DNA from 3 places in the Pseudomonas sp. LY-1 genome. Region 3 is predicted to be linked to each of the others. Evidence: predicted binding sites of a transcription regulator. Region 3 holds the regulator's gene; each other region holds the start of a gene.
What was found. Region 3 encodes FliA, which starts transcription of late flagellar genes. Its sites were predicted from a motif close to CTAAAGTTTNNNNNNNNNNNGCCGNTAA; they were not measured.
Positions count from the first base shown of each region.

Region 1: the regulator FliA is predicted to act here: its motif matches at 3,200-3,227, upstream of flgM (flagellar biosynthesis anti-sigma factor FlgM).
Region 2: the regulator FliA is predicted to act here: its motif matches at 3,185-3,212, upstream of MOQ67_RS07150 (flagellar protein MotY).

Region 1 covers NZ_CP094353.1:5,322,436-5,327,564, reverse strand. The annotation lists gene MOQ67_RS24385 (MFS transporter) at 31-1,416, shown strand; gene MOQ67_RS24380 (flagellar brake protein) at 1,475-2,224, opposite strand; gene MOQ67_RS24375 (flagella synthesis protein FlgN) at 2,321-2,791, opposite strand; gene flgM (flagellar biosynthesis anti-sigma factor FlgM) at 2,840-3,163, opposite strand; gene flgA (flagellar basal body P-ring formation chaperone FlgA) at 3,305-4,069, opposite strand; gene MOQ67_RS24360 (chemotaxis protein CheV) at 4,151-5,083, shown strand; gene cheR (protein-glutamate O-methyltransferase CheR) at 5,126-5,129, shown strand, end outside.
Region 2 covers NZ_CP094353.1:1,585,392-1,590,520, forward strand. The annotation lists gene MOQ67_RS07135 (IS110 family transposase) at 100-1,125, shown strand; gene rnt (ribonuclease T) at 1,405-2,076, opposite strand; gene pyrC (dihydroorotase) at 2,073-3,119, opposite strand; gene MOQ67_RS07150 (flagellar protein MotY) at 3,276-4,184, shown strand; gene MOQ67_RS07155 (argininosuccinate synthase) at 4,314-5,129, shown strand, end outside.
Region 3 covers NZ_CP094353.1:4,941,743-4,946,871, forward strand. The annotation lists gene MOQ67_RS22590 (chemotaxis protein CheA) at 1-690, opposite strand, end outside; gene MOQ67_RS22595 (protein phosphatase CheZ) at 702-1,490, opposite strand; gene MOQ67_RS22600 (chemotaxis response regulator CheY) at 1,509-1,883, opposite strand; gene fliA (RNA polymerase sigma factor FliA) at 2,051-2,791, opposite strand; gene fleN (flagellar synthesis regulator FleN) at 2,788-3,621, opposite strand; gene flhF (flagellar biosynthesis protein FlhF) at 3,727-5,043, opposite strand; gene flhA (flagellar biosynthesis protein FlhA) at 5,055-5,129, opposite strand, start outside.

The DNA of each region.
Region 1 (5,129 bases), 380 kb from region 3:
CCTCACTGCAAGGAGCCGCTCGGAACGCCGATGCGCCAGATCTGGAAATCTTTTCGAGCCCTTTATTTCGCCTCCTTGATGATGCTGATCGGCTCCGGCCTGCTCAGTACGTACCTGGCCTTGCGCCTGGCGGCCGACAACGTCGACAGCCTGTGGGTCGGTGCGCTGATGGCGGCCAACTATTCCGGCCTGGTACTGGGCGGCAAGATCGGCCACCGCCTGATCGCCCGGGTCGGGCATATCCGCGCGTATGCCACCTGTGCCGGGATCGTCGGCGCGGCGGTGTTGGGCCATGGCCTGATCGACTGGCTGCCGGCCTGGATCGTGCTGCGGGTCATCGTGGGCCTGGGGATGATGTGCCAGTACATGGTCATCGAAAGCTGGCTTAACGAGCAGGCGGATGCCAAGCAGCGTGGCGTAGTGTTCAGCGGCTATATGATTGCGTCCTACCTTGGCCTGGTGCTGGGGCAGTTGATCCTGGTGATGCATCCCCAACTCGGCCCCGAGTTGCTGATGCTGGTCGCGCTGTGCTTCGCCCTGTGCCTGGTGCCGGTGGCGATGACCCGGCGCATTCACCCGGCGCCCCTGCGTCCGGCGCCGATGGAGCCGCGTTTCTTTATCCAGCGCGTGCCGCAGTCGTTGAGCACGGTGCTGGGGGCGGGGTTGATCGTTGGTTCGTTCTACGGTTTGGCGCCGCTCTATGCGTCCCAGCAGGGGCTGAGTACCGAGCAGGTCGGTCTCTTCATGGGTAGCTGCATTTTTGCCGGGTTGGTGGTGCAGTGGCCGTTGGGCTGGCTGTCGGACCGTTACGATCGCGCACTGTTGATTCGCTGCTTCGCCCTGTGCCTGGCGGTGGCGGCATTGCCGTTGGCGATCCTGAGCAAGGTGCCGCTGGAAGTGCTGTTCGTGGCCGGGTTCCTGTGTTCGCTGGTGCAGTTCTGCCTGTACCCGCTGGCCGTGGCGTTTTCCAACGACCACGTCGAAGGCGATCGTCGGGTATCGCTGACGGCCATGCTGCTGGTGACCTATGGCGTGGGCGCCAGTATCGGGCCGTTGCTGGCCGGTGTGGTGATGAAGCTGTTTGGCAGCCAGATGCTGTACGCGTTTTTCAGCCTGTGCGCGCTGATCCTGGTGTGGCGTATCCGGCCTAAAGCGGTGACCAACCTGCATCAGGTCGACGATGCACCGCTGCAGCACGTGGCAATGCCTGACAGCATGTCCAGCTCGCCGCTGGTGGCGGCCCTCGATCCGCGGGTCGATGAGCAGATGGTGCAGGAGCAGATGCAGACGGCGGTTGTCGAGCCCGAGCCTGAAACCGACGCGGAATCACCAGCGGATGAGCCGCTCTTCGAAGGGCCGCCGGAACCACCGGGCCCGGATGAGCATCCCCACGGCCTGAGCAGGGCGCGCCCCTGAATGCAAAAACGGGCAGATCCCCAAAGGGTCTGCCCGTTTTTTATCGCGATCTGAATGCTTAAAAATCGTCGTCTTTGTCGAAGCGTCGTGCTTCGCGTTGCAACTGGTACACAAAACGCTCGACCTGGCGCTGCACCAGGCCGCTCATGTTGTGGAAGCGCACGCCGGCGAAGGTGGTGTTGATCTTCTCTTCGAAGTGCAGGTAACGCAGTTCGACCGAGGTGGTCATGCTGCCAAAGGGCAGTGCGGCGATAAAACGGTCGTAGACCTGGCCCAACTGCAGGCGCTCGGAAATATCGCCTTCAAAGCGCAATTTGCAGCCGGTGGCGGAGATATCCAGCAGCTTGCCGCTGACCGGCGCCTTGAGTTTCTCGCCGCCCAACTCGATATTCACCAATTGCGCGAGTTTCAGCGCGGCGCGGAACGCATTGCGGCGCTGATGGTAGACCACTTCGTCCGGCATGTTGCCGCTGTAGATACGGTGGCCGCCTTTTTCGCTGATGCTCAGGGTGCCGTTGCTTTCCCAGGCAACGCGCACGCCGTCGTGAAAGCCTTCGATGCGGAAGGGTTCGCCATTCTCAAGGTAGCGTTCGCCATCGCGGGGGATCATTTCGTCCAGGGCCAGGGTCTTGCTGTCCCGGTCGACGTCGACCAGGTAGCTTTGAAAGCGCTGGCTGCGTTCATGGAAGGTGATGATCAGCGGGTCATGGCTTTCTTGCAGCATGCGCAAGGTGCCAGCGATTTCCAGAGGCGTGGTGAACACCTTGGGTGGCTGCGGAGCTTCTTCCGCATTAAGGGCGTTGAACACGGTTCTTCCATCTCCTGACAAAATACGACTACACGCAAGAACCATCATTTTGCCAGTATGTCGCACGCCTTGGATAGGGCGCACGTTAAACCGACGTCAGGCTTGGCTGCGGGTGCTTGGCTTGACCAGGCGCGAGGTAGAGCCTTGGGCGTTATACAGGGCCGGAGGTTCGCCGCCATGGAGTATGCGCAACTGATTGGCGGTCGTGGCTTGCTGAAGCTGGATCGACTGACCGTTGAGCAGGTTGGCTTCCTGACACTGGGTGAGTAATTGATTGAGTTCTTTGCTCTGGGCCAGCAACCGATCGCCGACCGAGGAATGACTGGCCAACTGAGCGAGGCCGTCTTGATCTGCCGGTAGGCCGAGGTTGACGAGAATCTGGCTACGCTTCTTGCCGTGCTGTTCCAGCAGGACAATCAGCGACTGCTTGCGCGCCAGGATTTCTTCCAGCAGCGGCATATCCCGGCCATAGAGGGCCAGGGATTCTTCTTTGAGCAGCTCGAGCAATTGTTGCGTCGGCGCCAGATCATCAATGATCAGTTGAAGCAGATTTTCGTCGTGGTGCATGGCTGGCCTTGGGTTTTAAGCGTCCAAAAGCCTGGCGCAGGCCTTTGCCTAGCGCTCGGCTTCGAAGTTAAGCAGCTTGCTGGCTACACGGTTGCTGTCGACTTTATAGCTGCCATCGGCGATTGCCTGTTTCAATTCGGCCACACGGGCTTGATTGACGACGGGTTGATCGCGCAGCGAGTCAGTGACCTTCTGCAACTGTTGAGCCTCATTGCTCAGGTGTACGGATTCCCCGCTTTGGCTGGCGCCGGCCTGTTCCGCTTTGGCGGGCAGAGGCTGGGCCTTGGCGTCTACGCTGTCCTTGGTGCCGCTGGTGCGCGTAGTGCCTGGCAAAGCCGGGGCGTTATTCAAACGGCTGAAATCGATGACCATGATAAAAAACCTCTGGGTATTTGGACGCTTGCCATGGTTTCGGCCATACCCGGACAAACTTTAGGCGCGATTGACAATAAACCTGCATGCACGAACGTCAGGCGTACAGTGTAGGAAAAGCTGGCGTCCTATTCCAGTGATCTATAAAGCCACCTCGACTTGGCCCGGCGCGGTGACCCGTGCCTTGATGACGCGGTTGGAATTGAGGTTCTTGACCCGGATCTGTTCGCTCATGCCGCCGTTGGACAGCGCTTCGCCCGGCATTTTCACATTCAGCCCGCCGCTGCTGGCGGAAATGATGACCTGGTCGCCCTTGCGAATGACTTCTGCCTGTTCAAGATGGACCAGGGTGATGACCTGGTCGGCGACCATTGGTCGGGTCAATCGTTGCCCGACAGCCTGGTCCACTGACGTCAGGTAACCCTGGTTGATCAGGCTGATGTCCCGCTCGCGCAAGATGACATCCTCATAGCCGATGATTCCGCTGCGTTTGAGCGGCCGCGACACCACGACGACATCGCGGAACAGTTTGACCTGGGCGGGCACGAACACGGTCCAGGGCGAGGTCCCTTCACAGCGCACCTTGACCGTCACGCGACCAATGGGCTGGGCCGGGCTTTCCAGGCTGGCTGTCAATTCCTTGTCGCACATCGGCATGCGCAGGCGCGGATCCAATTGGTTGACCTGGATTTCATAGCGTCCTGGCGTCTGGGTGGTTGCCAGATAATCTTCTACAGTGAATTCAAGAAAGCCTTGGGTGACGCCGATAAGTAGATCAGGCAAGGTGACGTCGGCGGCGCGGGCAGTGATGCCTGCGCCCACGGCAAACAACGCCATCCAGGCGCAGAGCAATCTGCGATACCGTGAGTGGCGGGTGCGTCGGGAAACTGTCGTTTTCATATCCATAGCCAATAAAAAGCAAAGCTCGTGCCGTTTAGTGTTGGGTGCGCGTCGTACCCCCAAAGGTTTTAGCGTAGGAGTCTGGGCATGGCAGGTGTAATGGATTCAGTAAACCAGCGTACACAGCTGGTAGGGCAGAATCGCCTGGAGTTGTTGCTTTTTCGCCTGGACGGCAAGCAGCTCTATGGCATCAACGTGTTCAAAGTGCGGGAAGTGCTGCAGTGTCCCAAGCTGACGATCATGCCCAAGTCGAGCCCGGTGGTGTGTGGCGTAGCCAACATCCGTGGCGCGACCATCCCGATTCTCGACCTGGCATTGGCCACGAGTTCGGCCGGCCTGCAAGACCGCGAGAACCCGTTTGTGATCATTACCGAATACAACACCAAGACCCAGGGTTTCCTGGTGCGCTCGGTGGAACGTATCGTCAACATGAACTGGGAAGAGATCCATCCGCCGCCCAAGGGCACCGGTCGCGATCACTACCTCACGGCGGTGACGCGAGTAGACAACCAGTTGGTCGAAATCATCGACGTGGAGAAAATCCTCGCCGAAGTCGCACCGACTTCCGAAGCGATTTCGGTTGGCGTCGTCGATGCCGAAACGGCGCACAAGGCGGTTTCGCTGCGGGTGCTGACGGTGGACGACTCCTCGGTGGCGCGTAAACAGGTGACCCGTTGCCTGCAAACCATCGGCGTTGAGGTGGTGGCGCTCAACGATGGCCGCCAGGCGCTGGATTACTTGCGCAAACTGGTGGATGAAGGCAAGAAGCCGGAAGAAGAATTCTTGATGATGATTTCCGACATCGAGATGCCGGAAATGGACGGCTATACCCTCACGGCTGAAATACGCAACGATCCACGCATGCAAAAATTGCATATCATCCTGCATACTTCGTTGTCGGGCGTATTCAATCAGGCGATGGTCAAGAAGGTCGGTGCTGACGACTTCCTGGCTAAGTTCCGCCCTGATGACCTGGCATCCCGGGTAGTCGACCGGATCAAGGCAGCAGATCACGGCTAGGGGAATTTCCCTGGCGGTCACACGATTTAAGAGGCGGTATCATTGT
Region 2 (5,129 bases), 3.3 Mb from region 3:
AAAAATCGGCCTGAGAAGGCCGGTTAATGAGATGGTAACCCCCAACACCCTGTGAGGGCTACGCTTTCACGGGGTGTTTTGTTTTCGGAGGCCATCATCATGAGCGAGTCAGCACTGATCGGTATCGATCTCGGCAAACATACTTTCCACCTGCACGGCCAGGATAAGTCGGGCCGCGAGGTGTTTCGCAAAAAATGCTCACGAGCGCAGATGATGCAGTTTTTCGGCAATGTGCCGAGCTGTGTCGTGGTGATGGAGGCCTGTGCAGGGTCGCATTTTGTCGCTCGCCAACTGATGGCGATGGGACACACGGCCAAGCTGATTTCCTCGCAGTTCGTTAAGCCCTTCGTCAAGGGCAACAAAAATGACTTCGTCGACGCTGAGGCGATCTGTGAAGCCGCTTCCCGCCCATCCATGCGCTTCGTTACGCCTAAAACCGAATCCCAGCAAACCCTGTCTGTGCTGCATCGGATGCGCGAATCGTTGGTGCATGACCGCACCAAAACGGCTAATCAGATGCACGGTTTTCTGTTGGAGTTTGGAATCAGCCTGCCCAAGGGATTGGCCATCATGAAGCGTTTGGCGAGCGTTTTGGCCGAGCACGAATTACCCGTTCGTCTGACGGTCTTATTGCAGCGCCTGCACGATCACTTCGTCTATCTGGATGAGCAAATCAAAGCGCTGGATAAAGAACTGGCGGGCCAACTGGCCAACGATGATCTGGGCAGTCGTTTGCTGAGCATGCCGTGTGTCGGCCCGATCACCGCCAGCCTGCTGGCTGTGGAGATGGGCGATGGTAAACAGTACCGATGCGGTCGCGACTTTGCCGCCTCCGTTGGCTTAGTGCCCAGGCAGTACAGCACGGGCGGCAAGGCCAATCTGCTGGGGATCAGCAAGCGGGGTGACAAGCATCTGCGACAACTGTTGGTGCAGTGTTCCAGGGTCTATATGCAGAGGCTGGATCACCAGAAAGGCGCTCTGGCTGACTGGGTTAAAACCTTGCTCAGTCGACGACATTCAAATGTCGTGGCCTGTGCCCTGGCTAACAAACTGGCGCGTATCGCTTGGGCGATAGCCGCTCGCCATACGCAATATGAAGCAGGGCCAGACGCTTTGAATGCCTGACCCTGCAGTTGTTGCAGTACCACGATTCACCCTTCAGGTTTTGCGATAGCTGAACAACAGATGATGTGAACGGCACACCGGCCTGGCGAAGATCCTGACATAAAAATCGGCTTCAGAAGCCGACCGGTTTTTAAGGATCGTCAGGCGCGACTCTCATCGTGGCGCTGGGGCATGCCCCAAACAGACGCCGGATAGATTTAAGCAAGCCAACCACACCACCCGTTAATCAGTATTGCAAAAATGGGGGTGACCATAGATTTTTATGTGTGGGATTCCACTTCAGTCGTTGAAGTCTTCCCAGCCGCCCATCTGTTTCCAACGGTTGACGATGCCGCAGAACAGCTCGGCGGTCTTTTCGGTGTCATAGCGCGCCGAGTGGGCTTCGCGACCGTCAAAGTCGATACCGGCGGCCTGGCAGGCTTTGGCCAATACGGTCTGGCCATAAGCCAGGCCGGCGAGCGTAGCGGTGTCGAAGCTGGAGAACGGGTGGAACGGGTTGCGCTTCATGTCCAGCCGCGCCACGGCGGCATTCAGGAAGCCCAGGTCGAAGCTGCTGTTGTGCCCCACCAGGATCGCGCGTTTGCAGCCATTGGCCTTCAACGCCTTGCGCACGCCACGGAAGATATCGGTCAGCGCAGCTTCTTCACTCACCGCCATGCGCAGTGGGTGATCGAGCTTGATCCCGGTGAATTCCAGGGCCGCGGCTTCGATATTGGCGCCTTCGAACGGCTCGACGCGGAAGAAGTGGGTGTGTTCCGCGAACACAAAACCCTGTTCGTCCATGCCGATGGTGGTCGCGGCGATTTCCAGCAGCGCGTCGGTGGCGCAGTTGAAGCCACCGGTTTCTACGTCGATGACGACCGGCAGATAGCCGCGAAACCGCTCGGCCATCGGGTGACGGGAACCGCCACCGCTGTGCTCGTGTTCGTCATCGTAATGGTCTTCACTCACTTGCTTTCCTCCAGCAGGCGCCAGCGCAGTGTTTCACCGGCGCGCAGCGGGATAACAGTCAGCTCGCCAAACGGCAGGCTGACGGGGGCAGTCCAGTCTTCACGGACCAGGGTGATGCGGTCGGTATTCGCCGGCAGCCCGTAGAAACGCGGGCCGTTGAGGCTGGCGAAGCCTTCGAGTTTGTCCAGGGCGTTGCGTTGGTCGAACGCTTCGGCGTACAGCTCGATCGCCGCATAGGCGGTGTAGCAACCGGCACAACCGCAGGCCGCTTCCTTGGCATGCTGGGCGTGGGGCGCCGAGTCGGTGCCGAGGAAGAACTTCGGGTTGCCGCTGGTCGCAGCGTCCAGCAGGGCCACCTGATGGGTGTTGCGCTTGAGAATCGGCAGGCAATAGAAGTGCGGCCGAATCCCGCCCACCAGCATGTGGTTGCGGTTGTAGAGCAGGTGATGGGCGGTGATGGTCGCGCCAACGTTGGCCGAGGCCTCGGTGACGAACTGCACCGCATCGGCCGTGGTGATGTGTTCGAACACCACCTTGAGGGTCGGAAACAGCTCGACCACCCGGCGCATATGCTCGTCGATGAAGATCTTCTCGCGATCGAACACGTCGACATCGCCGCGGGTGACTTCACCGTGGATCAACAGCGGCATGCCGACTTCGGCCATCGCTTCGATCGCCGGCAGGATCTTGTCGATACTGGTCACGCCGGAGTCGGAGTTGGTGGTTGCGCCCGCCGGATACAGCTTGGCGGCGTGTACGAAACCGCTGGCCTTGGCCTCGCGGATTTCGTCGGGCTGGGTGCGGTCGGTCAGGTAGAGCACCATCAGCGGTTCGAAGCGGCTGCCGGCCGGCCGTACAGCGAGGATGCGCTGGCGATAGGCGTCGGCCTGCGCGGCATTACGCACCGGAGGTACCAGGTTAGGCATGATGATGGCGCGGCCAAACGTGCGCGCAACATCGGCCACGGTGTGGGGCAACGCAGCACCATCGCGAAGATGAATATGCCAGTCGTCGGGACGCAGCAGGGTCAGGCGGTCGGACATTGGGGATTCCAGGCGGGTCAATCTGGTGGGAATGCTACCGGAAAAGACTCTTGCAGGCACTCGCTATCAAGTTTTGCCGGATGCATCCGATAGCCTTTGGTATGCCTTAACGATGTATGACGCTTTGAAGTGTTGTAGAAACCAGTGGAGCCTCCCGTGCGCCAGCATTATCTAGCCCTGCTCAGTGTGTTCGCCAGCCTGCCTGCGATGGCCCTCACGTTCCAGACACGTCTGGAGAATATTGAGTGGAAGGTGGAGGGCGACAAATTCGAGTGCCGCTTGACCCAGCCGATCACCGATTTCGGCTCGGGTGAGTTCGTGCGCCGGGCCGGCGAGCAGGCGACATTCCGTCTGAAAGCCTTTAACGGCTTGCTCGGCGCAGGATCGGCGACCCTGCTGGCGGCGGCTGCGCCATGGCAACCGGGCCGCGGCGATATCAACCTCGGCGCCGTGCGTGCCGGCAGTGGCGAGGTCTTGTTCAACAGTTCCCAGGCCCAGGCCGGGCGCCTGTTCAATGGCCTGCTCGAGGGGCGCAGCCCGACCGTGCGGCATTACGGGCGTGAAGGCGGCTATTCGGAAATTCGTCTGTTGCCGGTGAAATTCAACAAAGCCTACAACGACTATCAACTGTGTACCGCCAAGCTGCTGCCGATGAATTACGATCAGGTCAAGCAGACCGAAGTCGGCTTCCCCGGTGGCGGTATCGAGCTGGACGCAGCGGCCAAGCGCAAGCTGGCGGTGATCGTCGAATTCATGAAGGCCGATCCGACGGTCAACCATATCGAATTGAACGGTCACTCCGACAACAGCGGCAATCGCCTGACCAATCGCGATGTCTCGCGCCGTCGCGCATTGGCGGTGATGGACTACTTCAAGGCCAACGGCGTGCCGGAATCGCAGATCACCATGCGTTTCCACGGCGAAAGCTACCCCTTGGCGCCCAATACCAATGCCGCCAACCGCGCGCGCAATCGGCGCGTCAATATCCAGCTCGAACGCGTGGCCGCCCCCGAGAAACCGGCGGCGCAAGCCAAGGGCCCGAGCAACCCCGCCGCTACGTCATAAGGTGCGACCATTGGTCGCCCGCTCGACATAATCTGTCGCTTTATCTTCATTTGCTGTCGCGCCCCTGTAATTTCGCGGTTTTGATCGGTAGAATCGTTGCCTTTCCGTAAAACCCCGTGGAGTGATGGCATGGCCGACGTAAACAAGGTCGTTCTCGCGTATTCCGGCGGCCTGGACACTTCGGTGATCCTCAAGTGGCTGCAGGATACTTATAACTGTGAAGTGGTGACCTTCACCGCTGACCTGGGTCAGGGCGAAGAGGTCGAACCTGCACGCGCCAAGGCGCAAGCCATGGGCGTCAAAGAGATCTACATTGACGACCTGCGCGAAGAGTTCGTCCGCGATTTCGTTTTCCCGATGTTTCGCGCCAACACCGTCTACGAAGGCGAGTACCTGCTGGGTACCTCCATCGCACGTCCGCTGATCGCCAAGCGCCTGATCGAAATCGCCAACGAAACCGGCGCTGACGCCATTTCCCATGGCGCCACCGGCAAGGGCAACGACCAGGTGCGTTTCGAACTGGGCGCCTATGCCCTCAAGCCGGGCGTGAAAGTGATTGCCCCTTGGCGTGAATGGGACTTGCTGTCCCGTGAAAAGCTGATGGATTACGCTGAAAAGCATGGCATCCCGATCGAGCGTCACGGCAAGAAGAAGTCCCCGTACTCAATGGACGCCAACCTGCTGCACATCTCCTATGAAGGCGGCGTGCTGGAAGACACCTGGACTGAGCACGAAGAAGACATGTGGCGTTGGACCGTCTCCCCGGAGAACGCTCCTGACAAGCCGCAGTACCTGGAACTGACCTACCGCAACGGCGACATCGTCGCGCTGGACGGCGTCGAGATGACCCCGGCCACCGTACTGGCGACCCTGAACCGTATCGGCGGCGAACACGGTATCGGCCGTCTCGACATCGTCGAGAACCGTTACGTGGGCATGAAGTCC
Region 3 (5,129 bases):
GGCGGTGGCCGCCGGCGCTTGCGGCGCAGCGGTGGGGGCAACGGCGTCGGCGGCGAACTGGCCTTTGCCGTGCAACTGATCGAGCAGGGATTCAAATTCTGCGTCGGTAATATCTTCGCTGGTCGGCGCGGCGGGCGCAGCGACTGCTGCAACTGCTGCAACTGCTTGCGGCGCTTCGGCTTCGGCCTTGACCGCATTGAGGGAGTCGAGCAGTTGCTCGAACTCGCTGTCGGTGACATCCACTTCGGCTTCGACCACAGGCTCCGGAGCCGCTTCCACCACCGGCGCGGCCGAGGTGTCGGCAGGTTCAGCCAGGCGCGCCAGGGCGGCCAGCAGTTCCGGAGTGGCGGCGGTGATCGGGGCACGTTCGCGGACTTCGCTGAACATGCCGTTGACCGCATCCAGTGCTTCGAGAATCACGTCCATCAGCTCCGAATCAACGTGACGCTCACCCTTGCGCAGGATGTCGAACACGTTCTCGGCGATGTGGCAGCACTCCACCAGCTCATGGAGCTGGAGGAAGCCGGCGCCCCCTTTTACAGTGTGAAAACCGCGAAAAATTGCATTGAGCAGGTTCGCATCATCCGGGCGGCTTTCCAGCTCGACCAGTTGTTCGGACAGTTGCTCTAAAATTTCGCCGGCCTCTACAAGGAAATCCTGAAGGATTTCTTCATCGGCGCCGAAGCTCATGGGTGTGCTCCTTAGAAGCCTAAACTGGATAACAGGTCATCTACGTCATCCTGACCTGACATAACGTCTTCACGTTTATCGGCATGAATCTGCGGACCTTCACCCTTGGCGAGATGTTTTTGTGGATCTTTTTCCGAGAGGATCGCTTCGCGGTCATGTTCGATGCCGGCGAAACGATCGACTTGGCCTGCCATAAGCACCAATTTGAGCAAGTTGCTTTCCACTTCGGTGACCAATTGGGTCACGCGCTTGATCACCTGACCGGTGAGGTCCTGATAATCCTGGGCGAGCAGAATGTCATTGAGGTTGCTGGACACCGTGTGGTTGTCCTGTTCGCTGCGCGACAGGAAACCCTCGACCCGACGGGCCAACTCACGAAACTCCTCAGCCCCCACTTCCCGACGCATGAAGCGGCCCCAGTCAACGCTGAGGGCCTGGGCTTCATTGGCCATGCCGTTGACCAGGGGCGTGGCGTTTTCCACCAGATCCATGGTGCGGTTAGCCGCCGCTTCAGTCAGCCTGACCACATAGGACAGGCGTTCAGTAGCATCGGTGATTTGCGAAATCTCTTCGGCCTGGGGCATGTGCGGGTCAATCTGAAAATTGACGATCGCACTGTGCAGCTCGCGCGTGAGCTTGCCCACTTCCTGATACAGGCCGCGGTCACGGGTCTGGTTAAGCTCATGGATTAACTGCACCGCGTCGCCGAACTGGCCTTTTTCAAGGCTCTCGACGAGCTGGTGAGCATGCTTTTTCAGGGTCGACTCAAAGTCCCCCTGTGACGTTTCTTTATGCTCCATAGCTCCCCCGCGATGGCATTAGCCGTGGATGCGTTCGAAGATTTTTTCGATCTTCTCTTTCAAGGCCAATGCAGTGAATGGCTTGACCACGTAGCCGTTAACCCCGGCCTGGGCGGCTTCGATGATCTGCTCACGCTTGGCTTCGGCGGTCACCATCAACACGGGAAGAGTGCGCAGTTTTTCATCGGCGCGCACATGACGTAGCAAGTCGATACCGGTCATGCCGGGCATGTTCCAGTCGGTTACCAGAAAGTCGATGCTCCCGCTGTTGAGGATCGGAATCGCCGTAAGGCCGTCATCCGCCTCGACCGTGTTGGTGAACCCAAGGTCACGCAACAGGTTTTTTATGATCCGCCGCATCGTTGAGAAGTCATCAACGATGAGGATTTTCATGTTCTTGTCCAATTCGACCTCCAAGCAGTCTTAAACGCGCCCAGCACCTGGACGCGCCATTTCAATCAACAGGCGTTACACAAAAAGGACTGCCCAGGGCACCACGAAACTCACCCGCGAAGACCAGGGCCCTCACGGTAGTGTTTGCAGTGTCCCCACACTGCCTGTCAGCGCGCGCGCCATTCTCCCAGGCGTCCCCGCAAGCGGGCTGCGCACTGGCTGTGCAGTTGGCTGACACGCGATTCGCTGACCCCCAGGACCTCACCGATTTCCTTGAGGTTCAGCTCTTCGTCGTAGTACAGCGCCAACACCAGTCGCTCACGCTCCGGCAAATTGGCAATCGCGTCCGCCAGCGCCCCCTGAAAGCGTTCATCTTCCAGGTCACGCGACGGCTCGAGATGAGTACTCGCGCCATCCTCGTGCAGCCCTTCGTGTTCGCCGTCCTGCAACAGGTCGTCGAAACTGAACAGGCGGCTGCCCAAGGTATCGTTCAAAATCCCGTAATAATCGTCGAGACTCAATTGGAGTTCGGCCGCAACCTCGTGATCTTTAGCGTCGCGACCGGTTTTTGCTTCAATTGCACGAATTGCGTCACTGACCATGCGCGTATTGCGGTGTACCGAACGCGGCGCCCAATCCCCTTTACGCACTTCATCGAGCATCGCGCCACGGATACGGATACCCGCATACGTCTCGAAACTCGCACCTTTGCTCGCGTCGTATTTGGTCGACACTTCGAGCAGGCCGATCATGCCGGCCTGGATCAAGTCTTCGACCTGGACGCTGGCGGGCAGGCGTGCCAGCAAGTGATAAGCAATGCGCTTGACCAGGGGCGCATAGCGCTCGATCAATTCACCTTGGCAGTCACGTGCCGATTTCTTGTAAAGGTTATAGCCGCTGGCTGTCATAGCACCGGTCCTGCGCTCGTCTGATGCACCAATCGCTCGACGAAAAACTCCAGATGCCCCCGTGGGTTGGCGGGCAATGGCCAGGTATCGACCTTCTGAGCAATAGCCTTGAACGCCAAGGCGCATTTCGAACGAGGGAACGCTTCGTAGACTGCACGCTGCTTTTGCACAGCCTTGCGTACACACTCGTCATAGGGAACTGCGCCGACGTATTGTAAGGCGACATCGAGAAAGCGATCTGTGACCTTGGTCAACTTGGCGAACAGGTTGCGCCCTTCCTGCGGGCTCTGGGCCATATTGGCCAGCACGCGGAAGCGGTTCATGCCGTAGTCACGATTCAGTAGTTTGATCAGGGCGTAGGCGTCGGTGATCGAGGTGGGTTCATCGCAGACCACCAGCAGGACTTCTTGCGCGGCGCGCACGAAGCTGACCACGGACTCGCCGATCCCGGCGGCGGTGTCGATCACCAGCACGTCGAGGTTGTCGCCGATATCGCTGAACGCCTGAATCAGGCCGGCATGCTGCGCCGGGCTCAGGTGGACCATGCTCTGAGTGCCCGAGGCGGCCGGCACGATGCGGATGCCTCCAGGGCCCTGCAGCAGCACATCGCGCAGCTCACAGCGGCCCTCGATCACATCGGCGAGGGTATGTTTGGGCGTGAGCCCCAGCAAAACGTCGACGTTCGCCAATCCCAGGTCAGCATCCAGCAGCATGACACGACGGCCAAGCTCTGCCAGGGCCAGGGACAAATTCACTGACACGTTAGTTTTCCCGACGCCACCTTTGCCGCCGGTCACCGCGATCACCTGTACGGGATGCATGCTGCCCATTTTATTTCTTTACCTTGTCTTGCTTAGACGCAGGCTACATGGGTTGGCCGCGTGAATCGCTGCAGACCATCGATGTAGATACAATTCAGGGTGTTCATGCTGACCTCAACCCACCCGTTTTGCCGGGTTGTGGTAAAGGTCAGCGAACATATCGGCCATCGCTTCCTCGCTAGGCTCTTCTTGCATTTGCACGCTGACGGCACGGCTGACCAACTGATGACGGCGCGGCAGATGCAAATCATCTGGAATCCGCGGCCCGTCGGTCAGGTAGGCGACCGGAAGTTCATGACTGATCGCCAGGCTCAACACCTCACCCAGGCTCGCGGTTTCATCGAGCTTGGTGAGGATGCATCCGGCCAGGCCACAGCGCTTGTAGCTATGGTACGCAGCGGTAAGAACTTGTTTTTGGCTGGTGGTTGCAAGCACCAGGTAATTTTTCGACTTGATACCACGCCCGGCCAGGCTTTCCAGTTGCAGGCGCAACGCCGGGTCGCTGGCTTGCAGGCCGGCGGTATCGATCAACACCACACGCTTGCGCAGCAACGGATCGAGGGCGTTGGCCAGGGACTGGCCCGGGTCAACGTGGGTCACCGACACATTGAGGATACGGCCCAGGGTCTTGAGCTGCTCCTGGGCACCGATGCGGTAGCTGTCCATGCTCACCAGCGCGATATTCTGGGCGCCGTACTTGAGCACGTAACGCGCGGCCAGCTTGGCCAGGGTGGTGGTCTTGCCCATGCCGGCAGGGCCGACCATGGCGATCACGCCACCCTCTTCCAGGGGTTCGATTTCCGGGGTCACGATCATCCGCGCCAGGTGGGCCAGCAACATGCGCCAGGCCTGGCGAGGTTCTTCGATTTCGGTGGTCAGCGCCAGCAGGTCGCGGGACAACGGGCCGGACAGGCCGATGCGTTGCAGGCGACGCCACAGGTTGGCCTGTTGCGGTTTGCTGCCTTGCAGTTGGGTCCACGCCAGCGAACCAAGCTGCACTTCCAGCAGCTCACGCAGGCCGTTGAGTTCAAAACGCATCGAATCGAACACACGCTGGTCGACTGCGGCGGCCGGGGCTGGCGCGGCAGGACGCGGCGGTTCGATGAACGTCGGCTCGATCAACGGCTCGGCGGCGGTCAGCGGCAGGCCGGCGAACAACTGGCGATTGGTGGTCGCATCACTGTCGCCACGCATGCTCAGTTCGGCCTGGGCCGAGACAATGCGCGAGGCCGTCTTGCGCAGCTCGTCTTCAAGCTCCATGTTCGGGACACGCGGGGCCAGCGCCGAAGGGGTGTAATCCAGGGCAGCCGTCAGCTCGACACCGCCGGCAATACGACGGTTACCGATAATCGCAGCGTCGGCGCCCAGCTCGTCACGTACCAGTTTCATGGCCTGACGCATATCGGCGGCGAAAAAACGCTTTACTTGCATAACCCACTACCTCAGCCGTTGGGCCCTACTGTCGCGACGATAGTCACTTGCTTGTTGTCAGGGATTTCCTGATAAGCCAAAACGTG